Regions from separate parts of the Chelativorans sp. M5D2P16 genome, predicted to be linked through region 1. Evidence: riboswitches for the same ligand, from Rfam matches in the RefSeq annotation. Region 1 holds a riboswitch; the other holds the start of a gene.

Region 1 (15,119 bases):
AATTTTGCGCGCCACACCTCCGTCATCCCGGAAACCCGGAGGGTTATCCGGGACCCATTGGGCAGCGCGGCCGGGTATTCGCCGGGGCGCCCGCCATCACCGCCTCGCCGAACCCAGCATCCGCCTGCGCCTCTCAATGGGTCCCGGCTCTCCCGCTGGTCGGCCGGGATGACGCGGTGGGGTGGTTCGCTATCCGTTCAGTGTCTCGTAGAGATCGTCCCATTGCGGGTTCACGGATTCGATCAGTTCGAGTTTCCATTTCCGGCGCCATCTCTTGATGCGCTTCTCGTCTTCGATCGCGTCGCGGATGTCATGATAGTCGCGATACCACACCAGCCGCTTCACGCCGTACTTTACGGTGAAACCACCAGTGATGCCCTCGCGATGCTCCCAAATTCTCTGCTCGAGATCACTGGTAACTCCCGTATAGAGCGTGCCGTTTTTGCGCGATGCGAGAATGTAGACATACCCTCCCATGCATCTGACCAGAGCATAAGAACCAGGCGAGCTCAACGAGAAGTTACATTCGCAGAGATGACCCGGTATGTGAGCGCAATCGCGTTGACAGCGCCGTCGTGCCGGCTCTAAATGGCCGCCGACGGTTCTCGCGTCCCTTCCGGACGGGAGCTAAGAGGGAATGCGGTGCGCCTTCGGGCAATTCCGCAGCTGTCCCCGCAACTGTAAGCGGAGAGCCCTTCGCCACAAGGCCACTGAAAGCCCGGCCGGGCATTCGGGAAGGCGGCGGAAGGCGGTGATCCGTGAGCCAGGAGACCTGCCGTCGTGATTGTGAACGCCTACCGCCCGGCGGGTGACCCGGGCAAAGGATGCGACTTTGAAAAGCGACTTTCCAGAACCGGCGGATTCTTCTTCCACCAGCGATTTCTGCGAACCGGACCCGCTCGAGGCGGTGACCGTCGTCGTGTGCAGCTCGTGCCGGCGTCCGGGAGATGGCGACGATGTGCCCCGCCCGGGCAGCCGGCTTGCCAGGGAGGCGGCCCGGGCTGGCGCGGAAGGCGGTGTGCGCGTGCGGCAGGTGGCCTGCCTCGGCAACTGCAAGCGCGGCCTTTCCGCGGCGATCCTGCGCGAGGGGTGCTGGTCCTATGTCTTCGGCGAGTTGCAGCCGGGCAGCGGCGAAGACCTGATCGCGGGTGCGGCGCTGTTCGCCCGCTCCGAGGACGGCTTCATGCCCTTTCGCGGCCGGCCCCAGGCGCTCAAGCGGGGGCTTATCGCACGCATTCCCACCTATGACAGCCTGAAGGAGATTCCATGACCGCCGCTCTCCAACGCGTGCCCTGCACGGTGATCACCGGTTTTCTGGGCGCCGGTAAGACGACGCTGATCCGCAACGTGCTGGAACAGGCAGGCGGGCGCCGGATCGCCGTGCTCGTCAATGAGTTCGGCGATATCGGCATCGACGGCGAGATCCTGCGCAATTGCGGGCTCGAGGGGTGCACGGACGACGATGTGCTGGAACTGGCCAATGGCTGCATCTGCTGCACCGTGGCCGACGACTTCGCGCCGGCACTCGACAGGATCCTCTCACTCGAACCGAGGGTGGACCACATCCTGATCGAGACATCGGGGCTGGCGCTGCCGAAGCCCCTGGTACAGGCCTTCAACTGGCCGGGGATCAAGAGCCGCGTGACGGTCGACAGCGTGGTGGCGGTGGTCGACGGGCCGGCGCTGGCCGGCGGCCAGGTGGCGGCCGACATGGAGGCGCTCGCCGCGCAGCGGGTGGCCGACGAATCGCTCGACCACGACGATCCCATCGAGGAGGTCTTCGACGACCAGGTAGCCTGCGCCGATCTCATCATCCTCTCCAAGGCCGATCTTCTGAATGAAGGCGACCTCGCCAGCGCCGAAGGCCGCATGAACGGCCATGTCCGCGCCGGCACCAAGATCGTGCCCGGCATGAACGGCAAGGTCGATGTGGGCGTGCTGCTCGGTCTCGGGCTCGCGGTCGAGAACGACATCGAGAACCGCAAGTCGCATCATGACGGCGCCGACGATCACGAGCACGACGATTTCGACACATTCGTACTCGACCTGCCGGCAGTGGCGAGCCCCGAGGCGCTGGCCCGCAAGGTGGCGGCGGCGGCCGAAGCGGAGAACGTTCTGCGGCTCAAAGGTTTCGCCCATGTGGAGGGCAAGCCGATGCGGCTCCTGGTCCAGGCCGTCGGTCCGCGCGTGACGCATCATTACGACCGCCCCTGGAAGGCGGACGAGGCACGCGGCACGCGTCTTGTCGTCATCGGCCTCAAGGGCCTCGACCGGACGGCGGTCGAGAAGCTCCTGGCGGCATGAAACGATGCACATCCTCGCCACCAGCTCCGCCTCGCTCGACGACCTGATCGAGCCGGTCGACCTTCGCCAGAGCCCGGCGGAGATGGTGGCGCTGTCCTTTACCGACAGCGACCTTTCGGGCATTGCCGCGGCCTGGAAGGCAGACGAAAAAGCGCTGCCTTCGCTGAGGCTCGCCCCCTTGCGCGAGCTGCGCCATCCCATGTCGGTGGATCTCTGGGTCGACAGCGTGGCGGCCCATGCGCGCGTCGTGGTCGCCCGCATCCTCGGCGGCCATGACTGGTGGCGCTACGGTTGCGACCGCCTCGCCGCCATGGCGCGCGAGAAAGGGATCGCGCTGGCGCTCCTGCCCGGTGAGGGTGGGGAACGGGACGAGCGCCTGGCGACGCTCTCGACCGTGTCCGAAAACAGCTATGCGGCGCTGCTCGCCTGCTTTCACGAGGGTGGGCCTGAGAACATCGGTCTTGCCGTCCGCCACATGGCGCGGCTCGCCGGCCGCGAAGTGGAAACGGGTGAACCGCGCCCATTGGCAAGAGCCGGATGTTACGCGCCGGGGGCAGGCGTAGTGGGAGTGGAGTATTTTGCTCGACGTGTTTTGCCGGCCCCCTCTCTTGCAAATTCTAGGGACTTGGGCGTTGCCCAAGCCCAAGAATTTGCTTTCTCCCCCGCCAAGGGGGAGAGGGACCCCTCGCGGCTCCGTTCCTCCACATTTCCGGCATCTGAGAGTGGCAGCGGCGTTGAAGCCGGCGCCTATTTCCCCCTTGGCGGGGGAGATAGCGATTTCAACGTCTTAGCTGGAGCGAAGCGGAAGCTAAGTGTTAGAAATCGCAAGAGAGAGAGCCAAGCCGCATCCCAAGCTCAGGGCACCAGCCCCGTCGTACCCATCATCTTCTACCGTTCGATGCTTCTGGCCAGCGACGTCGCACCCATCGATGCTCTGACAAAGGCGCTGGAGGAGCGGGGCATACGCGCCGTGCCCATCTTCGTCGCCACCCTGCGCGACGACACCGCCCGGCAGCTTCTCGACGAGACGGTGAAGGCTTTGCAGACCGCCGCCCTCATCACCGCCACCGCCTTCGCCAGCAGCATGGAGGGCGAGGGCGAGGCGCTGTTCGACCGGCTTGGCCTGCCTGTCTTCCAGGTGGCCGTCGCCACCACGCGGCGCAAGGCGTGGGAGAAAGGCGACCGTGGCCTCGCGCCGGCCGATCTCGCCATGCATGTCGTGCTGCCGGAACTCGACGGGCGCATCATGGCCGGCGCCATCTCCTTCAAGGAGCCGCAGGAGACCGACCCCGCCCTTGCCGTCGGCCTGCAGGTGAACCGGCCCGAGCCGGACCGGGTGGAACAGGTGGCCGACCGCATCGCCGCCAACCTCAAGCTGCAGGCGACGCCGCGCGCGGCGCGCAAGCTCGCCATCATCCTGCCGGACTATCCGGCCGCCACCGGGCGCGCCGGCTATGCCGTGGGCCTCGACGTGCCGCAAAGCGCCATCGAGATGCTGCGCGACCTGAAGGCGGAGGGCTATCAAGTCGAGGATATCCCCGAAACGCCGCGCGATCTGATGCGCCTTCTGGAACGGGAGGGCGATTCCCTCTCCGGGCAAGACTACGCCGCGGCCTTTGCAAACCTGCCGGTGGAGGTGCGCGAGTCCGTGCAAGCCGCATGGGGTGTGCCCGAGGAAGACCTGATCGACGGCGCCTTCCGCTTCCGTGCCGCCCGCTTTGGCAATGTCACCATCTGCTTCGCGCCGGACCGCGGCCGCGCGGCCGACCGCCGGGTGGACTATCACGATCCCTTCCTGCCGCCCCGGCATCATCTCGTCGCCTTCGGCGTATGGCTGCGGGCAGCGCTCGGCTGTCACGCACTCGTGCATCTCGGCGCCCATGGCACGCTGGAATGGCTGCCCGGCAAGGCGGTGGCGCTGAGCCGCACCTGCTTCCCGGAGATCGTCGCCGGGCCGCTGCCGGTCGTGTACCCCTTCATCGTCAGCAATCCCGGCGAGGCCGCCCAGGCCAAGCGCCGGATTGCCGCCGTCACGCTCGGCCATCTCACGCCGCCGCTCGTCGGCGCCGGACTTTCCGAAGAGCAGCAGGAACTCGAGCGACTGGTGGACGAGTTCGCCCAGGCCGACGGTCTTGACCGGCGCCGCCGCGACCGGCTGGCGAAGCTGATTGTCGAGACGGCGGGGGAAAGCGGGCTTGCTCGCGAAGCAGGGGTGTCGGAGAGCGACGATCCGGAAGAAGCCCTGCTCAGGATCGATGCCTGGCTGTGCGACCTCAAGGATTTCGCCATCAAGGACGGCCTGCATGTCTATGGCCGCGCGGAGGACGGTGCCGAGCCCCTGCGGCGGGAAAGTGCCGAACGCGAGCGCACGGCCTTCATCGCCGCGCTCGACGGAAAGCGCGTGCCGCCGGGCCCCTCGGGCGCGCCGGCACGCGGGCGCACCGACGTGTTGCCGACCGGCCGCAATCTTTTCACCGCCGACCCGCGCACCCTGCCGACACCGACTTCCGTGGCGCTCGGCGAGGCTGCGGCCGAGGAGATCGTACGCGCCTATCTGCAGGAACATGGCGACTATCCGCGCGCGCTCGTGCTCGACCTCTGGGGCAGCGCGTCCTTGCGCACCGGTGGCGAGGAGATCGCTCAAGGGTTGGCGCTTATGGGTTGCCGCCCGCAATGGGACAGGGCGACCGGCCGCGTCACGGGTATCGAAGTGCTGCCGCCGGCCGCGATCGGCCGGCCGCGCATCGACGTCACCTGGCGGATTTCCGGCCTGTTCCGCGACATGTTCCCCGTGCAGATCGCGCTCATCGACGCCGCCGTGGCCGCCGTGGCCGCCCGCGAGGAGGCGGAGGACGAGAACCCGCTGGCTCTGGCCGCAAAACGCGAGGGCAGGGCGCCGGCGCGCATCTTCGGCTCGGCGCCCGGCACCTATGGCGCGGGCATCGAGGAGCGCCTGTCGCACGGCGACTGGGACGAGCGCGCCGAGCTCGGCCAGGCTTATCTCGACGCCGCCTCGCATGCCTTCGGCGGCGCGGAAGGGGAGGGGCGTTCTGTGCCGGGCGCCTTTGCCGAGCGTGTCGCCGGCGCCGATCTCCTTGTCCATGCGGGCGACGATCCCGGCCGTGACCTTCTCGAGGGCACCGCCGACGTCGCCTTCATCGGCGGCTTCTCGGCGGCCGTCGCCGCACTCGGGGGCAAGGCGGATCTCGTCGTGCTCGACACCACCGATCCCGCCCGCCCGCGTGCCCGTTCACTCGCGGCGGCGGTCACCCGCGCCGTCCGCGCCCGCGCGCTCAATCCGCGTTTCATCGAAGGGCAGATGCGCCACGGGCCGCGCGGGGCGGCGGAGTTCGCCGAGACCGTGGACCGGCTGGTGGGCTTTGCCGAGACGACCGAGGCTATTTCCCCCGCGCTGATCGAGGCCGTGCATAAGGCCTATCTGGAGGACGCGCACCTGCGCGACTTCATGCTGCGGGAAAACCCGGCGGCACTGCGCGCCGTGGCCGAGCGCTTCGCCGATGCGCGCCGCCGCGGGCTGTGGCATCCGCTGCGCAATTCCGTCGACAACGACCTTGCCGCGCTGATCTCCGAGGCGCGGGCGGAGGAGGAAGCGGCATGAGCAGCCGGCGCGGCGCCTGTCCCACCCTGCTGGAGCCGATGCAGACCGGCGACGGCCTGCTCGCGCGCCTGACGCCGGTGGCCGGGCTCTCCGGCCGCCAACTTGCCGGGCTCGCCCGCGCGGCGGCATGCTTCGGCAACGGCATTGTCGAGATCACCGCACGCGGCAGCTTGCAGGTGAGGGGGCTGACGCTGGAAAGCACCGGCGGGTTGGCCGCGCAGGTGGATGCGCTCGGTATCGCCGTACGCTCCGGATTGCCGGTCGAGACAAACCCGCTTGCCGGGCTCGACAGGGACGAGGCGGCCGACCCGCGTGAACGCGCGCGCGAGATCCGCGAGCGCGCCGAAGCACTCGGGCTCGCGTCACGGCTGGGGCCGAAGGTCTCCGTGACGGTGGATGGCGGCGGCGTGCTTGGCCTTGGCGGAATAATCGCTGATGTAAAGCTGGAGGCGGTGGCAGGAGAAGAGTTGGCTGAAAGGGCGAAGGGGCGCGGCATCTGCGCAGAAAGCGCCATCACCTGGCTCCTCCGTGTCGGCGGCTCATCGTCCACCGCCCGTGTGCTCGGCCGCTTTTCGCAAAGCGAGGCGGCGGAGATCACGCTGCGTGTTCTTGCCGCTGTCGCCGAGCACGGCCCGACCGCCCGCGCCCGCGATGTTTCCGATGCCGAACTGGCCGCGATCACCGGCCGCGTGCCCACGCCAGCGACCGGCCGATCAGAGCCGTGCCTGCCGGTCGGCCGTTTCCACCTCGCCGGCGGCGGGCAGGCGCGCGGCTTCGCGCTGGCCTATGGCCAGATCGACAGCGGCGCTCTTGCCCGCTTTGCCGAAAGCATTGGCGAAAACCGCGAAAACCGCCTCGCGCCGGGGCGCGGCCTGCTCGTTCTCGGCCTTTCAGGAAATGAGGACGAGGTGCTGTTGACGGATGCGGAGGAGGCCGGTCTCGTCGTCGACGGCGCCGACCCGCGTCTCTTTATCGCCACCTGCGCGGGCCGCCCCGCCTGCGCCTCGGCCCATCTCGCCACGAAGCGCCTGGCCGATCGGCTGGTGGCGCGGCGGCCGGATCTGCCGCGGCAAAACCCGGTCCACATCTCCGGCTGCGCGAAACAGTGTGCCCGGCCGTCCGGTCCCGCTGTGACGCTGCTGGGCGCCGAAGACGGCCACCAGATAATGCACGACGGCGCAGACCGCGCGCCGGACCTCGAGGCGCTGCTCGAAGAACTGGCCGAAGACGATCGCGCCTCCATGCAAGGGCAAAATTCATGAGCATCCATTCCGACTATATCCGCGACGGCACCGCCATCTACGAGAAATCCTTTGCTATCATCCGGGCGGAAGCGGACCTGTCGCGCTTCGCCCAGGGGGAAGCGGATGTGGCGGTCCGCATGATCCATGCCTGCGGCATGGTGGAGGCGGCGCGGGATTTCGTCTTCTCGGCCGGCTTCGTGGAGGCCGCGCGGGCGGCCCTCGCAAAGGGCGCCCCGATCTTCTGCGATGCCGAGATGGTGGCGCACGGCATCACGCGCGCGCGGCTGCCGGCCGGAAACGACGTGGTCTGCACGCTGCGCGACCCGCGCACGCCGGAGCTTGCCGCAAAGATCGGCAATACGCGTTCGGCGGCGGCGCTGGAGCTGTGGCGCGACCGGCTCGAAGGCGCGGTGGTCGCCATCGGCAACGCACCGACGGCGCTCTTTCATCTTCTCGACATGCTCGAGGCCGGCGCGCCGAGGCCGGCCGCCATCATCGGCATGCCGGTGGGCTTTGTGGGTGCCGCGGAATCGAAGGAGGCACTTGCGGCTGGCGATCACGGCATCCCGTTCGCTATCGTGCGCGGGCGGCTCGGGGGCAGCGCCATGGCGGCGGCTGCGGTCAATGCGCTCGCGAGGGCTGGCCTATGAGCGGGCGGCTGATCGGCGTCGGCACCGGGCCGGGCGACCCGGAGCTCATCACGCTCAAGGCGGTCAAGGCGCTGGCGCAGGCCGACGTCGTCGCCCATTTCGCCAAGCGGGGGCGCATGTCCAATGCGCGGACGATCGTGGCGCGTTACATCCAACCCGACGTGGTGGAACTGCCGCTTCTCTATCCGGTGACGACCGAGATCCCAAAGGACGACCCGACCTATCGGCGCGCTATCGAGGCGTTCTACGAGGAGTCCGCCCGCACCGTCGCGGCGCATCTTGAGGCTGGCCGCACGGTGGCCGTTCTGAGCGAGGGCGACCCGCTCTTCTTCGGCTCCTACATGCACCTGCATGTGCGGCTCGCGGGCCGCTATCCGACCGAGGTCATCGCCGGCGTCACGGCCATGTCCGGCTGCTGGTCGGCGGTCGGCCTGCCGATCGCCCAGGGGGACGATGTGCTGTCGGTGCTGCCCGGCACGTTGCCCGAGGCGGAGCTGACAAGCCGGCTGGCGAGCGCGGACGCCGCGATCGTCATGAAGGTCGGGCGCAACCTGCCGAAGATCCGCCGCGCGCTGGCAGGCGCCGGCAAGCTGGATGAGGCGATGTTCGTCGAACGGGGCACGATGGAATCAATGGTCGCCATGCCCCTCGCCGACAAGCCGGACGACAGGGCGGCCTATTTCTCCATCGTGCTCGTGCCCGGCTGGCGAGAGCAAGACGAAGACGCCGGCGCTGCCCCCTCACCGGCCCGATTCGCGGGCCACTCCGGATCAGGTCCGGGCCAGGAAGAGCACCCTACGTCGCGGCCGGCGGCTTCTCTCCCCCACGAAGCGGGATCGGTGAGGGGGAGCAGCGCTGCAGCCGCCGCCGCCCTTGCAGAACCGAGGAACCGGCCATGACCGGCAGCCTCACCGTCATTGGTCTCGGCCCCGGCAATCCCGACCAGACGACGCCGGAAGCGCGCGCCGCGATCGAGGCGGCGAGCGATTTCTTCGGCTACGGCCCCTATCTCGACCGGCTGGAGCTTGCACCCGATCAGACGTGCCACGCCTCTGACAATCGCGAAGAGCTCTCCCGGGCCCGCGCCGCGCTCGAAATGGCGGCTTCGGGCCGCAGCGTGGCGGTCGTCTCGGGCGGCGATGCTGGTGTCTTCGCCATGGCTGCGGCGATATGCGAGGCGATTGAGCAAGATCCGATCAGCGGCCGCGAAATCGACTTTCGCGTCGTGCCGGGCATCACCGCCATGCTCGCCGTCGCCGCCCGCGCGGGCGCGCCGCTGGGACACGATTTCTGCACCGTTTCGCTCTCGGACAATCTGAAGCCCTGGGACGTGATCGAGGCGCGGCTGCGGGCAGCCGCCGGCGCCGGCTTCGTGCTCGCCTTCTACAACCCCATCAGCCGCGCCCGGCCGTGGCAGCTTGGGCGCGCTTTCGAGATCCTGCGCGAAATCCTGCCGGAGGCGACACCGGTGATCTTCGGCCGCGCCGTCGGCCGGGCCGACGAACACATGGCCGTGGCCACGCTCGGCGAAGCCCGCCCCGACCAGGCCGACATGGCGACCTGCATCATCGTCGGCTCGGCGGAGACACGCGTGATCGAACGCAAGGGCAGGGCGCCGCTCGTCTATTCTCCCCGTTCGACCGGGAGACCCGCCATATGACGGATGCGCGCCGCCGCCTCCTCGACCGTGGCAATGCCGCCCTCCGCCGGCGGCCGGGGCCGGCGCACCATGACGACGGGCAGGCCGAGCGCACGCGCCGCGGCGATCTTGCCGTAGGTGGCCTCGCCGCCGCTGTTCTTGGCCACGACGATGTCGACGCCGTTTTCTTCAAGCAGCGCCCGCTCCGCCGCCGCGTCGAAGGGCCCGCGTTCGAGGATGAAGCGCGCCCCGGCCGGCGCGTCCTCTGGCGCTACCGGATCGACGCTGCGGATGATGTAGGCGTGCTGGGAGAAGGCCGCGAAGGGCACGAGTTCCTGCCGGCCGATGGCGAGGAAGACCGTGCGCGGTGCCGCGCCGAGAAGGCGCGCGGCTTCCGCCGCGTCCGTGGCCTCGACCCAGCGGTCGCCCTCGACGGCCTGCCAGGGCGGGCGCTCCAGTTTCACGAGCGGCACTCCGGCTTCAGTCGTCGCGCGCTCGGCATTCTGCGAAATGCGGGCGGCGAACGGATGGGTGGCGTCGACCAGGATGCCGATGCCGTTCTCGCGCATGTAGCGCACCAGGCCATCGGCGCCCCCGAAGCCGCCGACGCGCACATGACCTGTCTGCGCGCGCGGGTTCGAAGTACGTCCTGCCAGGGACAGGGTGACGCTGAGGGCAGGCTCGCCGGCCAGCGCTTCGGCAAGCCGTCGCGCTTCGCCCGTGCCGCCGAGGATGAGAACGTGCCGAGGGTTCATCATGCCATCTAGAGAATGGACCCGTGCCGGCGCAACGGAGAAATGGCTCGTCATCGTCGGCATCGGCGAGGACGGCGCCGACGGGCTGAGCCCGAAAGCGCGCGATCTCATCGCGCAGGCGGAATTCGTCTTCGGCGGCCGGCGTCATTTCGATCTGGCCGGATCGCTGATCGGCGGTGAGGCGCGGCCATGGCCGGTGCCCTTCGACAGCGCCATGACCGAGGTGCTGGGCTTGCGCGGACGCAGGGTCTGCGTGCTCGCCTCGGGCGATCCCCTTCATTTCGGCGTGGGCGCCACGCTGGCGCGCCACGTGGACGCCGCCGAGATGCAGGTCGTCCCGGCACCTTCCGCCTTCAGCCTTGCCGCCGCCCGGCTCGGCTGGGCGCTCCAGGAGGTGGAGACCGTCTCGCTGCACGGCCGGGCGGTCGAGCGCATCCTGCCGCTGCTCCATCCGGGCCGGCGCGTCATCGCGCTCACCTCCGACGGCGACGGACCGAAGGCGGTTGCCGCCCTGCTTCGGCGCAACGGCTTCGGCGCCGCGCGCGTGCACATATTGGAGGCGCTGGGCGGCCCGCGCGAGAAGGTGAGCACCTTCCCCGCCGGGGAACTTGACGAGCGCGCTTTCGATCCGCTCAACGTGGTGGCGATCGAGATGCGGGAAGCTGCCGGTGCGCGCGTCCTGCCACTCGGCCCCGGCCTTGCTGACGATCTCTTCGATCATGACGGGCAGATCACCAAGCGCGAAATCCGCGCGGTCACGCTTTCCGCGCTCGCGCCGCGGCGCGGGGAGTTGCTGTGGGACATCGGGGCGGGCGCCGGCTCCGTCGCCATCGAATGGATGCTGGCGCATCCCTCCATGCGCGCGGTGGCGATCGAGCAAGACGCGGAACGGGCACGGCGCATATACGGGAACGCCGCGGAACTCGGCGTGCCGGACCTGAGGGTGGTCGAAGGCGCGGCGCCCGGCGCGCTCGAAGACCTGCCCGCACCGGATGCGATATTCGTCGGCGGCGGGGGCAGCGACGAAGGCGTGATGGATGCGGCCGTCGCGGCGCTTGCGTTCGGCGGGCGCCTGGTTGCCAATGGGGTGACGCTGGAGATGGAAGCCGTTCTCCTTCATCTCCATGCCCGCATCGGCGGCGATCTCACCCGGATCGCGCTCTCCCGCGCAGCACCCATCGGCGGGATGACCGGCTGGCGACCGGCCATGCCGGTCACCCAATGGGCCTGGAGGAAGCCATGAGGGTCGCAGGGATCGGCTGCCGCAAAGGCGTGGCCGTGGGCGACGTACTCGCGGCGGTGGAGGCGGCGCTGGCTGCGTTGTTGCAACAGCATCGGCCGACCCCCTCTCTTGTAAATTCCAAGGACTTGTGCGCTGCCCAAGCCCAGGAATTTACTTTCTCCCCCGCCAAGGGGGAGAAAGAGGCGCCGCTGCTGCGCCACAACTTGCCGGCGGTGGAGATTGATGGCCTCACTGGTGCGGGCGCCTTTCTCCCCCTTGGCGGGGGAGAAAGCGATTTCAACGGCTTAGCCGGAGCAAAGCGGAGGCTAAGTGTTAGAAATCGCAAGAGTGCGGGTTTGCCGATCCTTTCGGGAGATACGTCTCAACCCGTCGGCGGGGCAGAGGCGCCACACCCGCAAATCGACGCCCTCGCCACTGCTGCCTCAAAAGGAGACGAGCCTGGCATTGCCGGAGCGGCGGAATTTTTGGGATTACCTCTGATAACAGTTTCAGAATGCGATCTGAAGCGCGTCTCGGCCCGCTGCCTCACCCGCTCGGCCGCTTCCCTGGCCGCGACCGGCGTTCCTTCGCTCGCCGAGGCAGCCGCGCTCGCTGCAGTGGGCGAAGAGGGGCGCCTTCTGGGCCCGCGCATCGCAACAGGCAACGTCACATGCGCCATCGCGCAAGACAGGGACGACACATGACCGTACATTTCATCGGCGCCGGCCCCGGCGCGGCGGATCTCATCACCGTCAGGGGACGCGACCTGCTCGCCCGCTGCCCGGTCTGCCTCTATGCCGGCTCCATCGTGCCCGGCGAACTGCTTTCCCATTGTCCGGCGGACGCCAGGCTCGTCGACACCGCGCCGTTGTCGCTCGACGAGATCGAGGCCGAATATCTGGCCGCCCACGAGGCGGGACGCGACGTGGCCCGGCTGCATTCGGGAGACCTTTCGGTCTGGAGCGCGGTGGCCGAGCAGATCCGGCGGCTGGAGCGGCTCGGCATCGACTATACGCTCACGCCCGGCGTGCCGGCCTTCTCCGCCGCGGCAGCGTCGCTGGGGCGGGAGCTCACCATCCCGGAGGTCGCCCAGAGCCTCGTGCTGACGCGCGTTTCCGGCCGTGCCTCGAAGATGCCGGAAGGCGAGACGTTGGAAGCGTTCGGCCGCACGGGCGCCACGCTCGCCATCCACCTTGCCATCCACAAGCTCGGGGAGATCGTGGCGGAGCTTACACCTCTTTACGGGCGTGATTGCCCGGTGGTGATCGTCGCGCGTGCCACATGGCCGGACGAGCGCATCGTGCGCGGCACGCTGGCGACGATCGAGGGCGAGGTCGCACGCAGCCCGATCGAACGGACCGCGATCATCTTCGTCGGGCATGGCCTCGGGGCGGAAGGCTTTCGCGAAAGCGCGCTTTACGATGCCGCCTATCAGCGGCGCTTCAGGGGCCGGGAGGGGCTATGAGCCTTGGTGACGCGATAGCGCGGCTGGCTTACGCCCCGGCGGCCTTCGAGCCGGGCCATGTCTGGCTTGCCGGCGCAGGGCCGGGCGGGCTCGGCTGTCTGACGCTCGACGTGGTGGCCGCGCTCGGCCGGGCCGATACCGTCATCTACGATGCACTCGTCGAGCCGGATGTATTGAAGGCGGCGGCGGGCGCGGAGCGTCTTTTCGTCGGCAAGCGCGGGGGCAAGCCCTCCACTCCGCAGGACGAGATCAACCGCCTGATGGTGGAAAGAGCGCGGGCCGGCCGCCGCGTCTTGCGGCTGAAGGGCGGCGATCCGAACACTTTCGGCCGCGGCGGGGAGGAGGCGCTGGCGCTCGCGGAAGCCGGCATTCCCTTCCGCTTCCTGCCGGGCATCACCTCCGCCTTCGGGGCGCTCGCCGCGGCCGGCATTCCGGCCACGCTGCGCGGCGTCAACAAGGCCGTCATCCTTGTCACCGGCCACGCAGCGGGTACGGAAGACGATCTCGACTGGGCCGCGCTGGCAAAGACCGGTCAGCCGCTGGTGATCTACATGGGCATGCGCAACCTGGACCGGATCGCCGACGCCCTGACGGCGGGCGGGCTTGCGAAAGCCACGCCGGCCGCCGTCCTCATGGCCGCGACCACGGCCGAGGAACGGGTACTTATCGGCACGCTGGGCGATATCGCAGAAGAGGCGCGCGCCAGGGGCTTTGGCGCACCGGCGCTGATCGTCGTGGGCGAGATCGTCGGCATGCGCGAAACGCTGCACCGATTGCAAGAGGAAGGAGCATTGGCCTTATGACCACCCGTGGCCTCATCGTCGGCGCGCCGCGTTCCGGCTCCGGCAAGACCAGCGTCGCCATCGGCCTGATGCGGGCGTTGCGACGCCGGGGCCTTGTCGTCGCCGGCGCCAAGTCGGGTCCGGACTATATCGACCCCGGCTTCCACGCCGCCGCGACCGGGCGACCGGGCGTCAATCTCGACAGTTGGGCGATGGCACCCGGATTGCTGGACACCTTGCTTTCCAGACAGGCCGACGGCGCCGACGCGCTCATTGTGGAAAGCGCCATGGGGCTTTTCGACGGGGTGCGCACCGAGGACGGGCGCTCGGGTGCGGCCGCCGATCTCGCCCGGCGCCATCGGCTGCCGGCACTGCTCGTGCTCGACATTTCCGGCCAGTCGCAAACGGCGGCGGCCGTCGCCCATGGCTTCGCCACCTTCGATCCGGACGTGAAGATCGCCGGCGTGGTGCTCAACCAGGTCGCCAGTGAACGGCACGAACGGCAGGCGCGCGAGGCCATCGAGGCGGCGGGACTTGCCGTCCTCGGCGCGATCTACCGCAATCCCGACATGGCGCTTCCCGAACGGCATCTGGGTCTCGTTCAGGCGAGCGAGCACGCCGCGCTCGAAGCTTTCATCGAGCGCCTGGCGGACGTCATGGAAACATCGCTCGATCTCGACGCGATCCTGCGCGCCGCAGCCTCCCTCTCCGCCGCCGGAACGGAGGAGGGACACTTCCTGCCGCCACCCGGCCAGCGCATCGCCATCGCGCAGGATGCAGCCTTCTCCTTCGTCTACCCCCATTCGGCCCGGCACTGGCGCGAGGCGGGGGCGGAGCTCATCCCCTTCTCGCCGCTCGCCGACGAGGCGCCGGAGGCTTCCTGCGACGCCTGCTGGCTGCCGGGCGGCTACCCGGAGCTTCACGCGGGGAAGCTCGCCGCTGCCGCCGGTTTCAAGGCAGGGCTCGCCCGTTTTGCCGAGACGAAGCCGGTGCACGGCGAGTGCGGCGGCTACATGGTTCTGGGGGCCGCGCTGGAGGATGCCGACGGCGTCACCCACGCCATGACGGGCCTGCTCGGCCATGTGACGAGCTTCGCCCGGCGCAAGATCAATCTCGGCTACCGCGCGGCACGGCTTCTTTCCGACTGCCCCATCGGCCGGGCCGGCGAGACGGTGCGCGGCCACGAGTTCCACTATTCTCGGCTGACCGAGCGCGGCACGGACGAACCGCTCGCCGCGCTCGCCGATGCCTTGGGCAATGCGCTCGGGCCCTCCGGCGGCCGGCGTGGCCTGGTCACCGGCACCTATTTCCACGCTATCGCGCGGGGCTGAACCATGGAGCGCGAGATGCCCGACCGTCGAGACCTGGTCGCCGAGGCGAAGGCATGCATCGGCTTCTACACGCGTCTGCCGATTTCGGCGGAGGTCGATTCCTTCGCC
Region 2 (15,119 bases), 190 kb from region 1:
GTCGATCTGACCGACCTGGCCACCTATCTCGGCAACAAGTATGGCGGCTGGTATGACGGCGTGAAGGGCTATGCCACGCGCGACGACAAGTTCATCGCCATGCCGCTGACGGCGATCGGCAATGCGGTCTGCTACCGCGAGAGCCACATGCAGGCGGCCGGCTTCAGCGAGTTCCCCGAGGATACCGAAGGGTTCCTCGAGCTCTGCAAGGCGATGAAGGCGAACGGCACGCCCGCCGGTTTCCCGCACGGCAAGGCCGTCGGCGACGGCAACAACTATGCCCATTGGCTTCTGTGGAGCCATGGCGGCATGATGGTGGACGAGAACGGCAAGGTCGCCATCAACAGCCCCGAGACCATCGAGGCCATCAACTACGCCAAGGCGCTGTACGAGACCTTCATTCCCGGCACGGAAAGCTGGCTCGACATCAACAACAACCGCGCCTTCCTGGCCGAGCAGATCTCGCTGACGGCAAACGGCGTGTCGCTCTACTACGCGGCGCGGAACGACCCGGCGATGCAGGAGATCGCCGACGACATCCGCACGACCAACTTCCCGATCGGGCCGGTTGGCGAGAGCGCCGAGCTGCACCAAACGAGCTCCATCCTGCTCTTCAACCACTGCCAGTATCCGGAGGCGGCCAAGGCCTACATCAAGTTCATGATGGAGGCGGACCAGATGAACGCCTGGATCGAGGGCTCCAGCGCCTATTGCTGCCAGCCGCTCAAGGCATTCGCCGACAATCCGATCTGGACGGCGGACCCGGTGCACGCGCCCTATGCGCGGGCCTCGGAGACGCTGCGCCCCAACGGCTATGCCGGCCCGCTCGGCTATGCCTCGGCGGGCGTGATGGCGGACTATGTGCTGGTCGACATGTTCGCCTCCGCCGTTACCGGACAGACGACGCCGGAGGAAGCGGCGGCGGAAGCCGAGAGAAGGGCCAACCGGTATTACCGGATTTAGACATGACGTGGTTCGGTGGCCGATGACCCCCGCTCTTGCAAATTCTAAGGACTTGGGCCTCAGCCCAAGTCCAAGAATTTGCCTCCGAGCTTGTCGAGGAGCTCCCGCCTCCTTCGACAAGCTCAGGAGGGGAGATAGGCGTCTGCAATATCGTCTCGGCCAATCACGAACGCTTGTGATTGGCGAAATGGTTGCTGTGGGCGCCTATCTCTCACCTTGCGCGAGAGAAAGCGATTTCAACATCTTAGTCGGAGTGAAACGGAGGCTAAGTGTTAGAAATCGCAAGTGAGGGGGTGGCTGCCTCCGACGTCAAACAAAAACCGGCCGGAGACGTGCGATGTCCAGAACTGCGACGTCAGTAGCGACACCCGAAAAGCCCCGCTTCAGCCTCGCCGCCCTCATGCAGAACGGCAATTTCCTCGCTTTTCTGTTCATGCTGCCGGCGGCGGTGTTCCTCGTCTGCTTCCTGACCTATCCGCTGGGGCTTGGCGTCTGGCTCGGTTTCACCGATACGCGCATCGGCCGCGACGGCATCTTCATCGGGCTGGAGAACTATGAATTCCTCGCCAGCGATTCCGTGTTCTGGCTGTCCGTGTACAACACGCTGCTCTACACGATCGTCGCCTCGATCCTGAAATTCGGGCTGGGCCTCTGGCTGGCGCTGCTGCTCAACGAGAAGCTGCCCTTCAAGGCCTTCTTCCGCGCCATCGTGCTTCTGCCCTGGGTGGTGCCGACGGTGCTTTCCGCGCTCGCCTTCTGGTGGATCTACGACTCCCAGTTTTCGATCCTCTCATGGTCCCTGATGCAGCTCGGCGTCATCGACAGCCCGATCAACTTCCTCGGCACGCCCAACAATGCGCGCGCCTCGGTGATCGCCGCCAATGTCTGGCGCGGCATTCCCTTCGTGGCGATCTGCCTGCTTGCCGGCCTGCAGACCATCCCGCAATCCCTGCACGAGGCGGCCTCGCTCGACGGGGCGACGGGCTGGCAGCGCTTCCGCTACGTCACCCTGCCGATGCTCACCCCCATCATCGCCGTGGTGATGACCTTCTCGGTACTGTTCACCTTCACCGATTTCCAGCTCATCTATGTGCTGACGCGCGGCGGGCCGGTGAACGCGACCCACCTTATGGCCACGCTCTCCTTCCAGCGGGCGATTCCCGGCGGGCAGCTCGGCGAGGGCGCGGCGATCGCCGTCGCCATGATTCCGTTCCTGCTGGCGGCCATCATGTTCAGCTTCTTCGGCCTGCAACGCCGCAAGTGGCAGCAGGGCGGCCAGGATTGAGGGAGATTGTCTGAGATGCTTTCGCTCTGTCATACGTTCGCTGGCCGTCCGGGTGCGCCGCAGGGGCGGCACGTTCCCTTTGCGCGCGTCATCCCGGCCAGGGGAGCACAAGCGATCGCGAGCCGGGATCCATTCCGTGACTCGTCCAGGTTCCGGAGTGGATCCCGGACAGCCTGCGCTGCCGCTCCGGCTTCCGGGATGACGCATGCGAGGAGAGATGGAAGCGCAAGGCATGGCTGGAAAGGCCCGTGCCCAGGGAGGCAGACATGAACGCCGAGACCCGGTCGGAAGGCCAGCCGCTCACCGACGCCAGCGAGGGCATGAGCTATCTCAATCGGCTGCCGCGCCGGGTGGTGGTGCTCTACCTGCCGCTGGCGCTCTTCGTCTTCGTGCTTCTGTTCCCGTTCTACTGGATGACCATCACGGCCATCAAACCGAACGCGCAGCTCACCGACTACAACAACTACAGCCCCTTCTGGGTGGTCGAGCCGACGCTGCAGCACATCCGTTACCTGTTCTTCGAGACTTCCTACCCGGGCTGGCTGGTCAACACCATGTATGTGGCGGTCGCCTCGACGTTCCTGTCGATCGCGGCTTCCGTCTTTGCCGCCTATGCCATCGAGCGCATCCGCTTCACAGGTGCGCGGCCGGTTGGGCTTTTGATCTTCCTGGCTTATCTCGTACCGCCGTCGATCCTGTTCATCCCGCTCGCCTACATCGTCTTCAAGGTCGGCGTCTACGATTCGAAGCTGGCGCTCATCCTCACCTATCCGACTTTCCTCATTCCCTTCTGCACCTGGCTCCTGATGGGTTACTTCCGCTCCATCCCCTTCGAGCTCGAGGAAAGCGCGCTGGTGGACGGCGCCTCGCGCTGGCAGATCCTGACCAAGATCATCCTGCCGCTGGCCGTCCCGGGCCTGATCTCGGCCGGCATCTTCGCCTTCACCCTGTCGTGGAACGAGTTCATCTACGCGCTCACCTTCATCCAGTCCTCGGAGAACAAGACGGTGCCGGTCGGCGTGCTCACCGAACTGGTGCGCGGCGACATCTTCGAGTGGGGTGCCCTGATGGCGGGGGCGCTCTTCGGGTCGCTGCCGGTGGTGATCCTCTATTCGTTCTTCGTGGATTATTACGTGTCTTCGATGACGGGCGCGGTGAAGGAGTAGGGGGCGCTACCGGGGAACCGGGACCGGTTTCCGCCCAAACCTGCGTGCGATTCCAAGCGGCCGAAGCCTTCGGCCGTTCCCATGAAAGAATGGGATGCGCCGGGGTTGCCCCGTTCGCGCCGACGGGTATAGCTCGGCAGGGATGGGAGCGGAGCGCGCGGCGACGGCGATGACGCATGTATGGATCGTAAGATTCTGGAACTCCTTCTCGGCGGCGGGCCTCTTCGTCGGCACGCTCTTCTTCGCTGCCTCGTTGACGCCATCGCTCCTGCCGCGCACTTTCCTCATGCAGGGGATCCTGTCGGGCGCCGCCCTCGCGGCGGGCTACGGCATCGGCGTGTTCGGCCGCTGGCTGGCGCATTATATGGAACTGCCGGGGCCGAACGCGCGGGTGCTGCGCGCCGTCAAGTATCTCTCGGCCGTGCTGTGCGCCGGTATCGCGGTCGCGTTTCTCTGGCAGGCGGCAGAATGGCAGAACTCGATCCGCCGCCTCATGGGGATGGAACTGCTCGACAGCGCACATCCATTGCGGACCGGCCTGATCGCCGCGGCGACCTTCATCCTGCTGCTCGCCGTGGCGCGCTTCTTCCGGCTCCTGCTCACTTTCACGTCTGCTCGGCTGCGCCGCTACATCCCCCCGCGCGTGGCCAATGTGGTCGCCGTCGCCGTCGCGGCCGCCCTCTTCTGGGTGGCGGTCGAGGGGGTGCTGTTCCGGTTCGCGCTGCGCGCGGCCGACACCTCCTTCCAGGCCTACGATGCGCTGATGGAGCCGGAGTCGGAGCAACCTGCCGATCTTCTGAAGACGGGCAGTGCCGCCTCCCTGGTCGCCTGGGAGGATCTCGGCAGGGCAGGCCGCGAGTTCGTCGCCTCCGGGCCGTCGACCGGTGAGCTGGAAGCCTTCCGGGGCGAGCCGGCGATGGAACCGATCCGGGTCTATGTCGGCCTCAACGCCGCCGAGACGGCCGAGGAGCGCGCCGGGATCGCGCTTGCCGAGCTGGAGCGCACGGGCGCCTTCGAGCGTTCCGTTCTCGTCATCGTCACGCCGACGGGGACGGGCTGGGTCGACCCGGCGGCGATGGACACGCTCGAATATCTGCATGGCGGGAACGTCGCCAGCGTGGCCGTCCAGTACTCCTACCTCACGAGCTGGCTTTCGCTGCTGGTGGAGCCGGACTACGGCACGCAGACGGCCCGGGCGCTCTTTTCCGCCGTCTACGGACACTGGCGGGAACTGCCCGAGGAGGACAGGCCGCGACTTTATCTGCACGGTCTCAGTCTCGGTTCACTCGGTTCGGAGGCCTCCACCGAGTTCTTCGAAATCCTGGGCGACCCCTATCACGGCGCGCTGTGGAGCGGCCCGCCCTTTGCCAACCGCATGTGGCAGTACGTCACCAGCCGCCGGGAACCCGGCTCGCCGGAATGGCTGCCCCGCTTCCGCGACGGATCCTTCGTCCGCTTCACCAACCAGACGAACGCGCTCGACATCCCCGGTGCGCACTGGGGGCCGCTGCGCATCGTCTATCTCCAATATGCCAGCGATCCGGTCACGTTCTTCGACTACCACGCGCTCTACCGGCAGCCCGACTGGATGAAGCGGCCGCGCGGCCCGGACGTCTCGCCCGAATTGCGCTGGTACCCGGTCGTCACCTTCCTCCAACTCGCGCTCGATATGGCGCTGGCCACCACCGCACCCATGGGCCACGGCCACGTCTATGCGCCCGAGCACTATATCGACGCCTGGATGGCGGTGACCGCACCGCAAGGCGTATCGGCCGAGGAGGCCGACCGGCTCAAGCAGCGTTTCGCGCGAGAGTGACCGCCTGGAAGGGGCAACCGGAAATCGCCCGGCAATGCCGCCTACCCCGGCGTGCCGGCGTCGAAGCGCGCGAGGAATTCGCCCGCCTCGCCGGCGGGCATCGCGCGCCCGTAGAGGAAGCCCTGGGCGGTGTCGCATCCCAGTTGCCTGAGCCTTGCGGCCTGGCTCCGCGTCTCGACGCCCTCCGCGGTGACCTGCATCTTCATGCGGTGGGCGAGGTGGATCACGGCCGATACGATCGCCTCGTCGTCTCCATCCCGCTCGAGCTCGCGAACGAAACTCCTGTCGATCTTGATGTGGTCGATGGGAAAGTGCTTGAGGTGGCTCAAGGAGGCGTAGCCGGTCCCGAAGTCATCGAGTGCGATCGAAACGCCGGCCTCGTGGAGGGTGTCGAGGACCGCCGACGGGTTGGCGGACAACTCGTCCAGGAAGACGGCTTCCGTAATCTCCACCTCGACGGTCTCGGGCGGGATGCCGCGTTCGGCGAGCTTCTCCAGGAAGGCGCCGGCAAGATCGGCATCGTGAAATTCCGACGGGCTGATGTTGATCGCCACCCGGCCGGGGGCAAGGTCCTGGTCCAGCCACGTGCGCAGGTCGCCGGTGACGATGTCCAGCATGTGCCCGCCGATGGCCCGGGCCAGGTCGGGATCGTCGAAAACCAGGCCGAAATCGGCCGGCGTCAGAAGGCCCTTCCGTCGATGCTGCCAGCGGGCGAGCACCTCGAACCCGGCGATCCTGCCGGTGACCAGCGAAACCTTCGGCTGGTAATGAGGCACGATCTCGCCGCTGTCCAGGCCGCGGCGCACGTCGTCAAGAAGGGCGATGCGCTCCTCAACCTTCCTGCGCAAGTTCGGCTCGTAAAGGGCAAAGCGGTTCCGGCCCTCATCCTTGGCCCTGTAGAGCGCGATGTCGGCGCTCTTGAGAAGATCCTTCGCATCGTCGCCGTCGCCGGGGAACAGGGCAATGCCGATGCTGGCTTTCGTGGAGAAGGTGCGCCCCCAGATGACGACCGGCTGGCGCAGGGCATCGAGCATCGTCCTGGCGCAATCGGAGGCCGCGGAAGCATCCACCCCGTGCATGAGCACGGCGAACTCGTCGCCTCCGAAGCGCGCGACAATGCCCCGCTTGCGGATCGTGCCGACCATCCGCGCGGCGGCTTCCTTCAGCATGCGGTCGCCGGCATCGTGTCCGAGGGTGTCGTTGACGTCCTTGAAGTGATCGAGATCGACGAGAAGCAGGCTGAACGCCGACCCCTCCGCCCTGGCGCGGGCGCAGCTTCGCTCGAGCAGTGCCTGGAACGTGTCGCGATTGGAAAGACCCGTGAGGCTGTCCTCCCGGGCCATGCGCAACACTTCCTCCTCGGCGTCCTTCTGGGCGGTGATGTCGAACGTCACGCCGACGAGTTGGGAGGGGCCGGCATGTTCGCCGCGCACCGCCAGCCACAGGCGCCGGTCGTCGGGGCCTCGGTAACGGATCTGCACCGTCTCGTTGCTCCCCCCCGCGGTGAGGAAATCGAGCCGCAGGCGGCGATCCTCGGGATGAACACGCGCGAGAAAGTCCTCCAGCGGGGCGGAGCCGATTCCGAGGAGGGCTTCGGCATTCTCGCTGCGGGTGACGAAGCCGGTGGTCAGGTCCTGCTCCCAGGCGATCATCTTTGCCGCCTGCAGCGCCAGCCGAAGCCGGCGCTCGCTCGATTCCAGCGCGCTGTAGGTTCGTTTCCGTCTCGTGATGTCGCGTATGGTGCCGATCTTGCGGATGTGGGTCCCGCTTGCGTCCACGAAGCTTCGGCCGGTGGCGGCGACCCAGCGTTCCTCGCCGGTATCGGCGCGAATGATGCGATACTCGCCGCTGTAGACGGAGCCGTCGGCGGGGCTTTCCAGGAAGAAACGCCGCTCGACGTCCTCGCGGTCGTCGGGGTGCACGTGGGCGGGGAAGGTGTCGCGGGTGATCGGCGCGCCGTGGGCGATGCCGAGAATGTCGCGCGCCCGGTCGTTCCACTGGCGCTCGCCGGTCACGAGGTCGACGTCCCAGATGCCGAGCGCGGTGCTCTCGACGGCAAGCCGAAGGCGCTCCTCGCTTGCCCGAAGAGAGCGCTCCCATTGCTTGCGGTCGTGAATGTCGGAAAGCTTGCCGACCCATTCGCTGATGCGGCCCTCGGCATCGCGCAGGGGCACGGCCCTGGCCTCCACCCAGCGGTAATCACCCGCAGGCGTGCGTACGCGAAATTCCGCTCCATAGGAGCGTACATCGCTGCGCGCCCGCTCCCAGGAGGCGACGATCCTGTCGCGATCGTCCGGATGCACGGCGTCGAGCCAGCCCCATCCGTGGAACTCGCCCGGGTCTTGCGCGGAGAGGTTCGCCCAGCCCCATTCCTCGATCACCCGGCCATCCGGCGTGGCGATCCACAGCACCATCGCGCTCGTCAGGTGGAGGGCGCGGTAGCGCTCGGCATGCAGTGCGAGATCGTGCTCGGCCGTTTTCAGCGGATCGATGTCGGTCGTGGTGCCCAACCAGTATTGGTGGCGATCGTCGTTATCCCTTTGCGGGACGCCGCGGGCGAGGACCCAGCGATGACCGCCGGCACGGTGTGCGAGCCGATGCTCGCTCTCATAGGATCGCCGTTCGGAAACGGCCGTCTCCCACGCATGGCTTACCTGGTCGCGGTCATCCGGATGCACGTTCAGGAGCCAGGCGTCCGAAGGGCCGGTCTCCCGCGAGACGCCGACGAAATCGCACCAGGCCTTGTTGCAGAGCATCGCCGGCTGGCCGGGCCTGCCGATCCACAGCATGTGTGGAATATGGTCGAAGACGTCGCGGAACCGTTTCTCCAGAGCGCCGAGCTGTCCTGGAGATCCTTGCCGGTTCCTGGAAGTCCCTGTTGTCATTTTCTTCTTCGACACCGGAAGCGAAGGCCCGCCCAGTCGTACCAGAGTGCCAGCGCGGATAATGCGCTGTAAACAATCATTTTACATAACGAAGACGGGGATTACCGAAATTCCCCCTGGCGGAGGCCTTTGCGCGGCGCGCAGGAAGGTGGTGCGGACCGACTCAGTAGCGTTGCCGGTCCGCCGTAAAAAGCACGGCCTTTAGAGGACGTCCCGGACAGCTTCCGCTCGCGCTGCGGCTTCCACGGTCGCCCGGCCGGAAGGGGCCGCCGGCCGGGCGTAGCGGATGAAGCAGCCGCCGGCGGCATCGGTCTCGACGTCGGCGCGCACCTTGAACACCTCGGCGAGGCGCCGGCTGGTGAGGATTTCGGCGGGACGACCGAGCGCGACGAGGCTGCCCGCCTGCATCACGGCGACGCGGTCGCAGAACATCGCCGCGTGGTTGAGGTCGTGGAGCGCGGCGATCACCGTCAGGTCCTGCGCGCGCACCAGGTCGAGAAGGCCGATCTGGTGCTCGATGTCGAGGTGGTTCGTCGGTTCGTCGAGGATGAGGATGCGCGGCTCCTGGGCGAGCGCGCGGGCGATGTGGAGGCGCTGGCGTTCGCCGCCCGAAAGGGTCTGCCACGAGCGGGTGGAGAACGCGCTCATCCCCACCGCCGCCATCGTCTCGTCGACGATCGCGCCGTCTCGCCGCGACCAGGGGGAAAGCGCGCTCAGATGCGGCGTGCGCCCGAGCTCCACGGCCTGCCGGGCGGTCAGGCGCTCGCCGGTCTCGGCCTGCTGCTCGACGAGGGCAATGCGGCGGGCGAGGTCGCGGCGCGAGATGCGGGCGAGCGGCGTCCCCTCAAGCATGACCTTGCCCGAGGTCGGCGGGCGAAGGCCGGCGAGCATGGCCAGCAGGCTCGTCTTGCCCGACCCGTTCGGGCCGACGAGGCCGAGAAACTCGCCCGGTTCGACTTCGAGCGAGACACGGTCGACGATGGTCCGCCGCCCGGCCCGCCAGGTAAGATCATGCGCGGCGAGCCTCATCGTGCCACCGGCCGGTGGATGAGGATCATCGCGAAGGCGGGCGCCCCGACCAGTGCCGTCATGACGCCGATGGGAAGCACCTGCCCCGGTATAATCGTGCGCGACAGGATGTCTGCGGCGACCATGAAGGCCGCGCCGATCAAGGCGGAGGCCGGCAGCAGCACGCCATGGCGCACGCCCACCAGCAGCCGCGCCGCATGGGGGATGACCAGCCCGACAAAGCCGATCGAGCCGACGATGCTCACCATCGTCGCCGTCATGAAGGCCGCGGCCGCGATCAGCGCCGCATAGACGCGTTTCACCGGCACGCCGAGCGAGGCGGCGGATTGCGTTCCGAAGGCGAAGGCGTCGAGCGCCCGCGCGTGCCCCTGGCACAGGACGAATCCGGCGAGTGCCACGGGGACGGCGAGCCAGACATCCGGCCAGCGCACGCCGGAAAGGTTGCCCAGGAGCCAGAACATGATCCCGCGCGCCTGGTCCGCCGTGGCGGATTTGGTGACGATGAAGGAGGTGAGCGCGTTGAAGAGCTGGGAGCCGGCGACCCCGGCAAGAATGATGGCCGCCGGCCCCCTGCCGGCTCCGAGGGCCAGGAGCGCGACGAGGCCGAAGGCGATCAGCGCGCCGGCGAAGGCGCCGAGCGACAGCGTCAGAAAACCGGAACCGAGCCCCAGGATCGCCACGGCCACCGCGCCGCTCGAAGCGCCCGCGGAGATGCCGAGGATATAGGGGTCGGCGAGCGCGTTCCTGAGCAGCGACTGGAGCACGGCGCCGCAAAGCGCGAGCGAAGCGCCGCAACAGGCGGCGACCAGCGCACGCGCGATGCGATAGTTCCAGATGATGCCCTCGTCGATGGGATCGAGTGCATAGCCCGCCGCCCAGAGGCGGTTCGCCACGGTCTTCAGAACGGTCTCGACCGGAATGGACGTTTCGCCGACGGCGGCGCCGAGCGCCACCGCCCCGGTCAGGGTAACAGCGGCGAGCGTACCGCCCGCGAGCAGGCGAACCGGTGCGGATGCGGTTCTCACTTGGCCAGACCCACCTGCGCAAGGCCCTCGGCCAGAATCTCGATCCCCTCGATGGTGCGGATGGTCGGGTTCATCGCCTGCGCGTCCATGATCACGATCCGGTCCTCCCTGACCGCCGGCATGAGGCTGGTCACCGGATCGGTCCTGAGGAATTCCAGCTTCACTGCGAGATCGTCGGCGGGATAGCGCCGCCGGTCCATCTCGCCCGCGACGATGACCGTCGGGTCGGCCCTGGCGATGGTCTCCCAGCCGATGGTCGGCCACTCTTCCGCGCTGTCGATCACGTTGCGGATCCCGAGTGTCGACATGATGTAGGCGGGCGCGCCGCGGCGGCCGGCGACATAGGGGTCGGTCTGAAGTTCGGCGCTGGAGAACCAGAAGACGGCCGAGATGTCGCCGGTGAGCGTGGCGATCTTCTCCTTCGCCGCCGCCTCGCGTGCCTTCAGATCGGCGATCAGCGCCTCGCCGCGCTCCTTGACGTCGAAGATGCGGGCGAGGTCGTCGATCTCCCGGTAGATCAGGTCCATCGCGAAGGTCTCGGTGCGCAGGCCGTCACCGCCGGTCGAATTGTCCTTGCCGATGCAGTCGGCGGGCGCGGTGTAGACGGGAATGCCGAGGTCGGCGAACTGCGCGGTCGTCGCCACAACGCCCTTCGGGCCGATCTGCGACTCGAACTGCGTGGTGACGAGGGCGGGCTTGGCCGAGAGCACGCTTTCGAAGCTTGGCGCATTGTCGGCGAGCCGCGGGATCTCGGCGTTCACCGCCTCGAACTCCTCGAGAACGGGGCCGAGCCAGAGCGCCGTCCCGACGACCTTGTCGGCAAGTCCGAGAAGATAGAGGATCTCGGTCGAACTCTGGCCGACCGAAACGACGCGCTCGGGCGCCTGCTCGAAGGTTATCTCCTGGCCGCAGTTGGTGAGCGTCAGCGGATAGTGCGTCTGCTGCGCGAACGCAGCCTTGGGGGTGGCTGCGAAGAGGGTGGTGGCAGCGGCGGCGAGAAGGAAACGGAGAGTGCGGCTGTACAAGTGTCTGGTCCTCCGGAAAGGAAGCATGGCGGCACGGGCCCTGGCGCCGGAGGCGGCGTGCGGCTCGCATGGAACGTCCGCTACCGCCGGGACGGCGTAGCGGATCGTGGTCGATTGGTCCGGGAAATCAGGTCTGGCGTGTCGTCATGGTATCCTTTCCGAGCTTCCCCGCTCGTGATCGTGGACTTCCTTGACGGCAGGTCTCCTGGCTCACGGACCAACGGCCTCTCATCTGCCTTCCCGTGCCGGCCGGCACAGTGGCATGACGCGCGATCGCTGCGCGTCACGAGGATGATCGGCATCCGCTCACAGTTGCGGGGGCAGCCACGGATTCGGCCCCTTGCGGGTCTTCCTCACCGTGTTCCCTTTTAATCCCGGCGGCTTTCACCGCCGGGAACCGTCGATGCCCAGTTAGAATGGGGAATGCACCGGACGTCAAGATGGCCGGCAGAAACCGCCTTCGATATTCATTGTTCTTTTACGCAGCCGCGCTGGAAGGCCGTTGCGCCGGCTCGCCGAAGATCAGCGACTGGTGCGCGCCGAAACCGGCCATTGCTCCGGAAGCGGCGGCGAGCGTGGCGTTCGTCATGGCGCTGGCGGCATCGCCGGCTGCAAGAACGCCCGGCACGCTGGTGCGCTGCCTGCCGTCGACGCGGATGAAGGGACCGGTCGGCCCATCCTCGAAGGCGCAGCCGAGCTGGGCGCCCAGATCGCTGGAGAGGGCGGTCTTCGGAGCGACGAACAGGCCCGCCAGTTCCACTGTCCGGCCGTCGGCGAGGCGGACCGCTTGAAGCGCCGGTGCCGTGCCGAGGAGTTCGACGATCGGCGTGCGCTCGATCGCGGCGCCGCGCTCGGTGAGGAGCGCTTCCTGTTCCGCATCGGGTTCGAAGACCCCTTGCGTGAACAGGGTGGTGGGCCCCCAGTCGGGAACCAGCGTTGCCTGATGGACTGCGTTCGGTCCGCTCGCCAGCACGCCGATCGGACCTCCGCCCAATTCGTAGCCGTGGCAATAGGGGCAGTGCAGGACCGAGACGCCCCAGCGCTCCTCCAGCCCGTCGACCGCCGGCAGGGTGTCGCGCACACCGACCGCGAGGATGAGGCGTGCGCCAAGTTCCTCGCGGCCGTCGGCCAGCCTGACGCGAAAGGTATGGTCTTCACGGCGCGCGGTGACCGCTTCGCCCTCGACCTGGACGACGGTCGGATAGGCGGAGAGCTGCCGGGTGGCTTTCGCCATGATGGCGGCGGGTGCTTCGCCGTCCTGGCCGAGGAAGCCGTGGGAGGACCGCGCGAACCGGTTGCGCGGCTCTTTCTTGTCGACCAGCAGGACGCGGCGGCGCGCCCGCGCCAGCTGCAGGGCCGCCGACTGGCCGGCGAAGCTGCCGCCGACGATGATCACTTCGAAGGACATTCGCTCATCTCCATGTAATGTATCTTTTCAAGTTGCATAACGGACAGCGCTCGTCAACACAGAAAACATCACTTGTTACGTGAGCGCGTGTCTGATAGGAGGGAATGCGTTTCGTTGGGATGATCCGGTACGAGGAATCGCGGTCCCATGCCGGGCGTCCTCCGGAAAAGCGAAGCTTTGTCGGGGACCCATTCCGGAGCGCGGAAGAGTCACGAACGGATCCCGGATACCCTCCGTTGGGCTCCGGCTTGCGGGATGAGGCGCCTGAAGCGTGTTCGTTCAACAGGACCCGCTCTCGAGAGATCACCGAAGGAAGGACCGACCGATGCGACGCGACAGCCGCCTGTCCAGGATGCTCCATGTGCTGATCCACATGGACCGCCACTGCAAGCGTGCCACCTCCGAGACCATCTCGGGCATGCTCGGGACCAATCCGGTGGTCGTGCGGCGCATGATGGCAGGCCTGCGTGACAAGGGCTACGTCACCTCCGAGAAGGGGCATGGCGGCGGCTGGGAGCTTGCCTGCGGGCTCGAGGCAATCACCCTGCTGGACGTCTACAAAGCCATCGGCAGGCCGCCACTCTTCGCCATCGGCCCGTCGGTCGATCACCCCGAGTGCCTCGTTGAGCAGGCGGTCGACGCCCGGCTCGAGACAGCGCTGAACGATGCCGAGGCGCTTCTGCTCAAGCGCTTCGCGTCGATCACGGTCGCCGATCTGGCTGACGATTTCGTCACGCGGCTGGGAGATCGCGCCGCGGAGTGGGGGACGAGCTGCGGCGCGCACGACCCTCAGCACGGCAGGTGTTCGCCAGCGCCGATGAACGGGGCTTGAGAGGCCGTCCGAGCTGGACCGGCGGCCCGTCAGCCGCATAATGTCCATTACTCGTCTCCTGCTTCGGAGGAGCGGGAGCCCCCTCTCTGGCGATTTCTAAGGCTTAGCTTCGCTAAACCCAAGAACCGCTTTCTCCCCCGCCAAGGGGGAGATAACGCCGACGCTACCGTTGTTGCCAGTCGCCACGGTTTGCGAATTGCCGGCGCGCTTGTGCGCTCCGGGCTCCCGCTCCTCCAATCTCCCTGAGAAATTCGGGGAGACCCGGTCTTAAAGGGAAGGTCAGCCGTTGCGGCTTGCGTCGGCCCTGCCTTGGCGGCACATTGCGCCCCGGTTTCACCCCTTTCGGGAAGGACGCGACATGACCGAGCGCGGCGACGCGGCCGGTTGCCGCCAAGGAACGACGGCCGGCCAGGACGGCTGGAGGAAGACGGCGCGCGGCTGGCGGCTGCCGGTCGCGGCGCTGCTCGTGGTGCTTGCCGGCGCACTGATTGCCGTGAAGGGCGGGGCCTTCGCCACCAGCACCTATCTCGACCAGGCCGCCGCGCGCGGCGATACCACGCTGCGCCTGGCCGTGGCGGCGCTGCGCGGCCAACTCAACCGCTACGAGGCGCTGCCGGCGCTGATCGCCGACCACGCCCAGATCAAGGCGCTGCTGCGCGACCCGGCCTCCCCCGGCCTGCGTGCACAGGGCAACGCTTATCTGAAGGAAATCAACGCCCTTCTGGAATCCTCCGACATCTACGTCATGCAACCCGACGGTGAGACGATCGCGGCCAGCAACCATGACCGGGAGACGAGTTTCGTCGGCGAGAATTTCAGCTACCGGCCCTATTTCCAGGAGGCCATGGAGGGGCGGCGCGGGCGCTTCTTCGCGCTCGGCACGACATCGCTCAAGCGCGGCTATTATTTCTCCGCGCCCGTGATGGTCGATGGCGCGGTGCGCGGCGTGGTCGTCTTCAAGATCGACATCGAGCCGATCGAGGCCTCCTGGCGCGGCGGCGACCACGAGATCGTCGTCACCGACCCGGAGGGCATCGTCTTCATGACCGGCCGGCCGGAATGGCTCTACACCGGCCTTCTGCCGCTCACCCCCGCGCGGCTTGCGCGCACCGAGGCGTCGCGCCGCTATGCCGATACCAGGCTGCGCCCGTTTCCCTTCACCGCCGCCACCGAGGCCGGCCACGACCTGATGACCGTCTCGGCCGGCGGGCGGGAGCGGGAATACCTGGTGCGCGCGGAGGTCATGCCGGAAGCCGGCTGGACGGTGCGCGTGCTCCTGGAGACCGCCTCCGTGCGCGCCCAGGCGCTCACCAGCGTGGTTGCCGCGCTGCTTCTGCTCGGGCTTGCCGCACTCGCCGCCTTCATCTTCTTCCAGCGCCGCGCCCGGCTGCACGAGCGCATCGCCTTCCAGCGCCAGGCGCAGGAGCAGCTCGAACGGCGCGTCGAGGAGCGGACCGCCGATCTGGCGCTCGTCAACCGCCGGCTGGAAAAAGAGGTGGCGGAGCGGCGCGATGCCGAAAACCGGCTGCGCCAGACCCAGGCCGATCTCGTGCAGGCCGGCAAGCTCGCCGCGCTCGGCCAGATGTCGGCGGCTCTCAGCCACGAGTTCAATCAGCCGCTCGGCGCGGTGAAGACCTATGCCGACAACGCCGCCATCCTGATCGAGCGCAGCCGCCTTGCCGAGG

The links. Region 1 has a riboswitch for cobalamin ahead of SIN08_RS01125 (DUF1636 family protein). Riboswitches for the same ligand answer to the same signal wherever they lie in the genome.
Positions count from the first base shown of each region.
Region 2: another riboswitch for cobalamin. It lies ahead of SIN08_RS01985 (ABC transporter substrate-binding protein); the one in region 1 lies ahead of SIN08_RS01125 (DUF1636 family protein).

Region 1 covers NZ_JAXQNM010000003.1:53,000-68,118, reverse strand. Annotated here, with positions in the region: gene SIN08_RS01130 (GIY-YIG nuclease family protein) at 190-477, opposite strand; cobalamin riboswitch at 583-795, shown strand; gene SIN08_RS01125 (DUF1636 family protein) at 833-1,270, shown strand; gene cobW (cobalamin biosynthesis protein CobW) at 1,267-2,304, shown strand; gene cobN (cobaltochelatase subunit CobN) at 2,309-5,923, shown strand; gene cobG (precorrin-3B synthase) at 5,920-7,185, shown strand; gene SIN08_RS01105 (precorrin-8X methylmutase) at 7,182-7,817, shown strand; partial or broken gene SIN08_RS01100 (precorrin-2 C(20)-methyltransferase) at 7,814-8,533, shown strand; gene SIN08_RS01095 (precorrin-3B C(17)-methyltransferase) at 8,713-9,477, shown strand; gene SIN08_RS01090 (cobalt-precorrin-6A reductase) at 9,441-10,211, opposite strand; gene cbiE (precorrin-6y C5,15-methyltransferase (decarboxylating) subunit CbiE) at 10,213-11,454, shown strand; gene SIN08_RS01080 (cobalamin biosynthesis protein) at 11,451-12,137, shown strand; gene cobM (precorrin-4 C(11)-methyltransferase) at 12,134-12,898, shown strand; gene cobA (uroporphyrinogen-III C-methyltransferase) at 12,895-13,701, shown strand; gene SIN08_RS01065 (cobyrinate a,c-diamide synthase) at 13,698-15,011, shown strand; gene cobS (adenosylcobinamide-GDP ribazoletransferase) at 15,027-15,119, shown strand, end outside.
Region 2 covers NZ_JAXQNM010000003.1:239,074-254,192, reverse strand. Annotated here, with positions in the region: gene SIN08_RS02020 (ABC transporter substrate-binding protein) at 1-963, shown strand, start outside; gene SIN08_RS02015 (sugar ABC transporter permease) at 1,301-2,248, shown strand; gene SIN08_RS02010 (carbohydrate ABC transporter permease) at 2,515-3,414, shown strand; gene SIN08_RS02005 (alpha/beta hydrolase) at 3,584-5,230, shown strand; gene SIN08_RS02000 (EAL domain-containing protein) at 5,272-8,115, opposite strand; gene SIN08_RS01995 (ABC transporter ATP-binding protein) at 8,317-9,144, opposite strand; gene SIN08_RS01990 (iron ABC transporter permease) at 9,141-10,142, opposite strand; gene SIN08_RS01985 (ABC transporter substrate-binding protein) at 10,166-11,221, opposite strand; cobalamin riboswitch at 11,372-11,611, opposite strand; gene SIN08_RS01980 (NAD(P)/FAD-dependent oxidoreductase) at 11,673-12,602, opposite strand; gene SIN08_RS01975 (Rrf2 family transcriptional regulator) at 12,928-13,434, shown strand; gene SIN08_RS01970 (sensor histidine kinase) at 13,793-15,119, shown strand, end outside.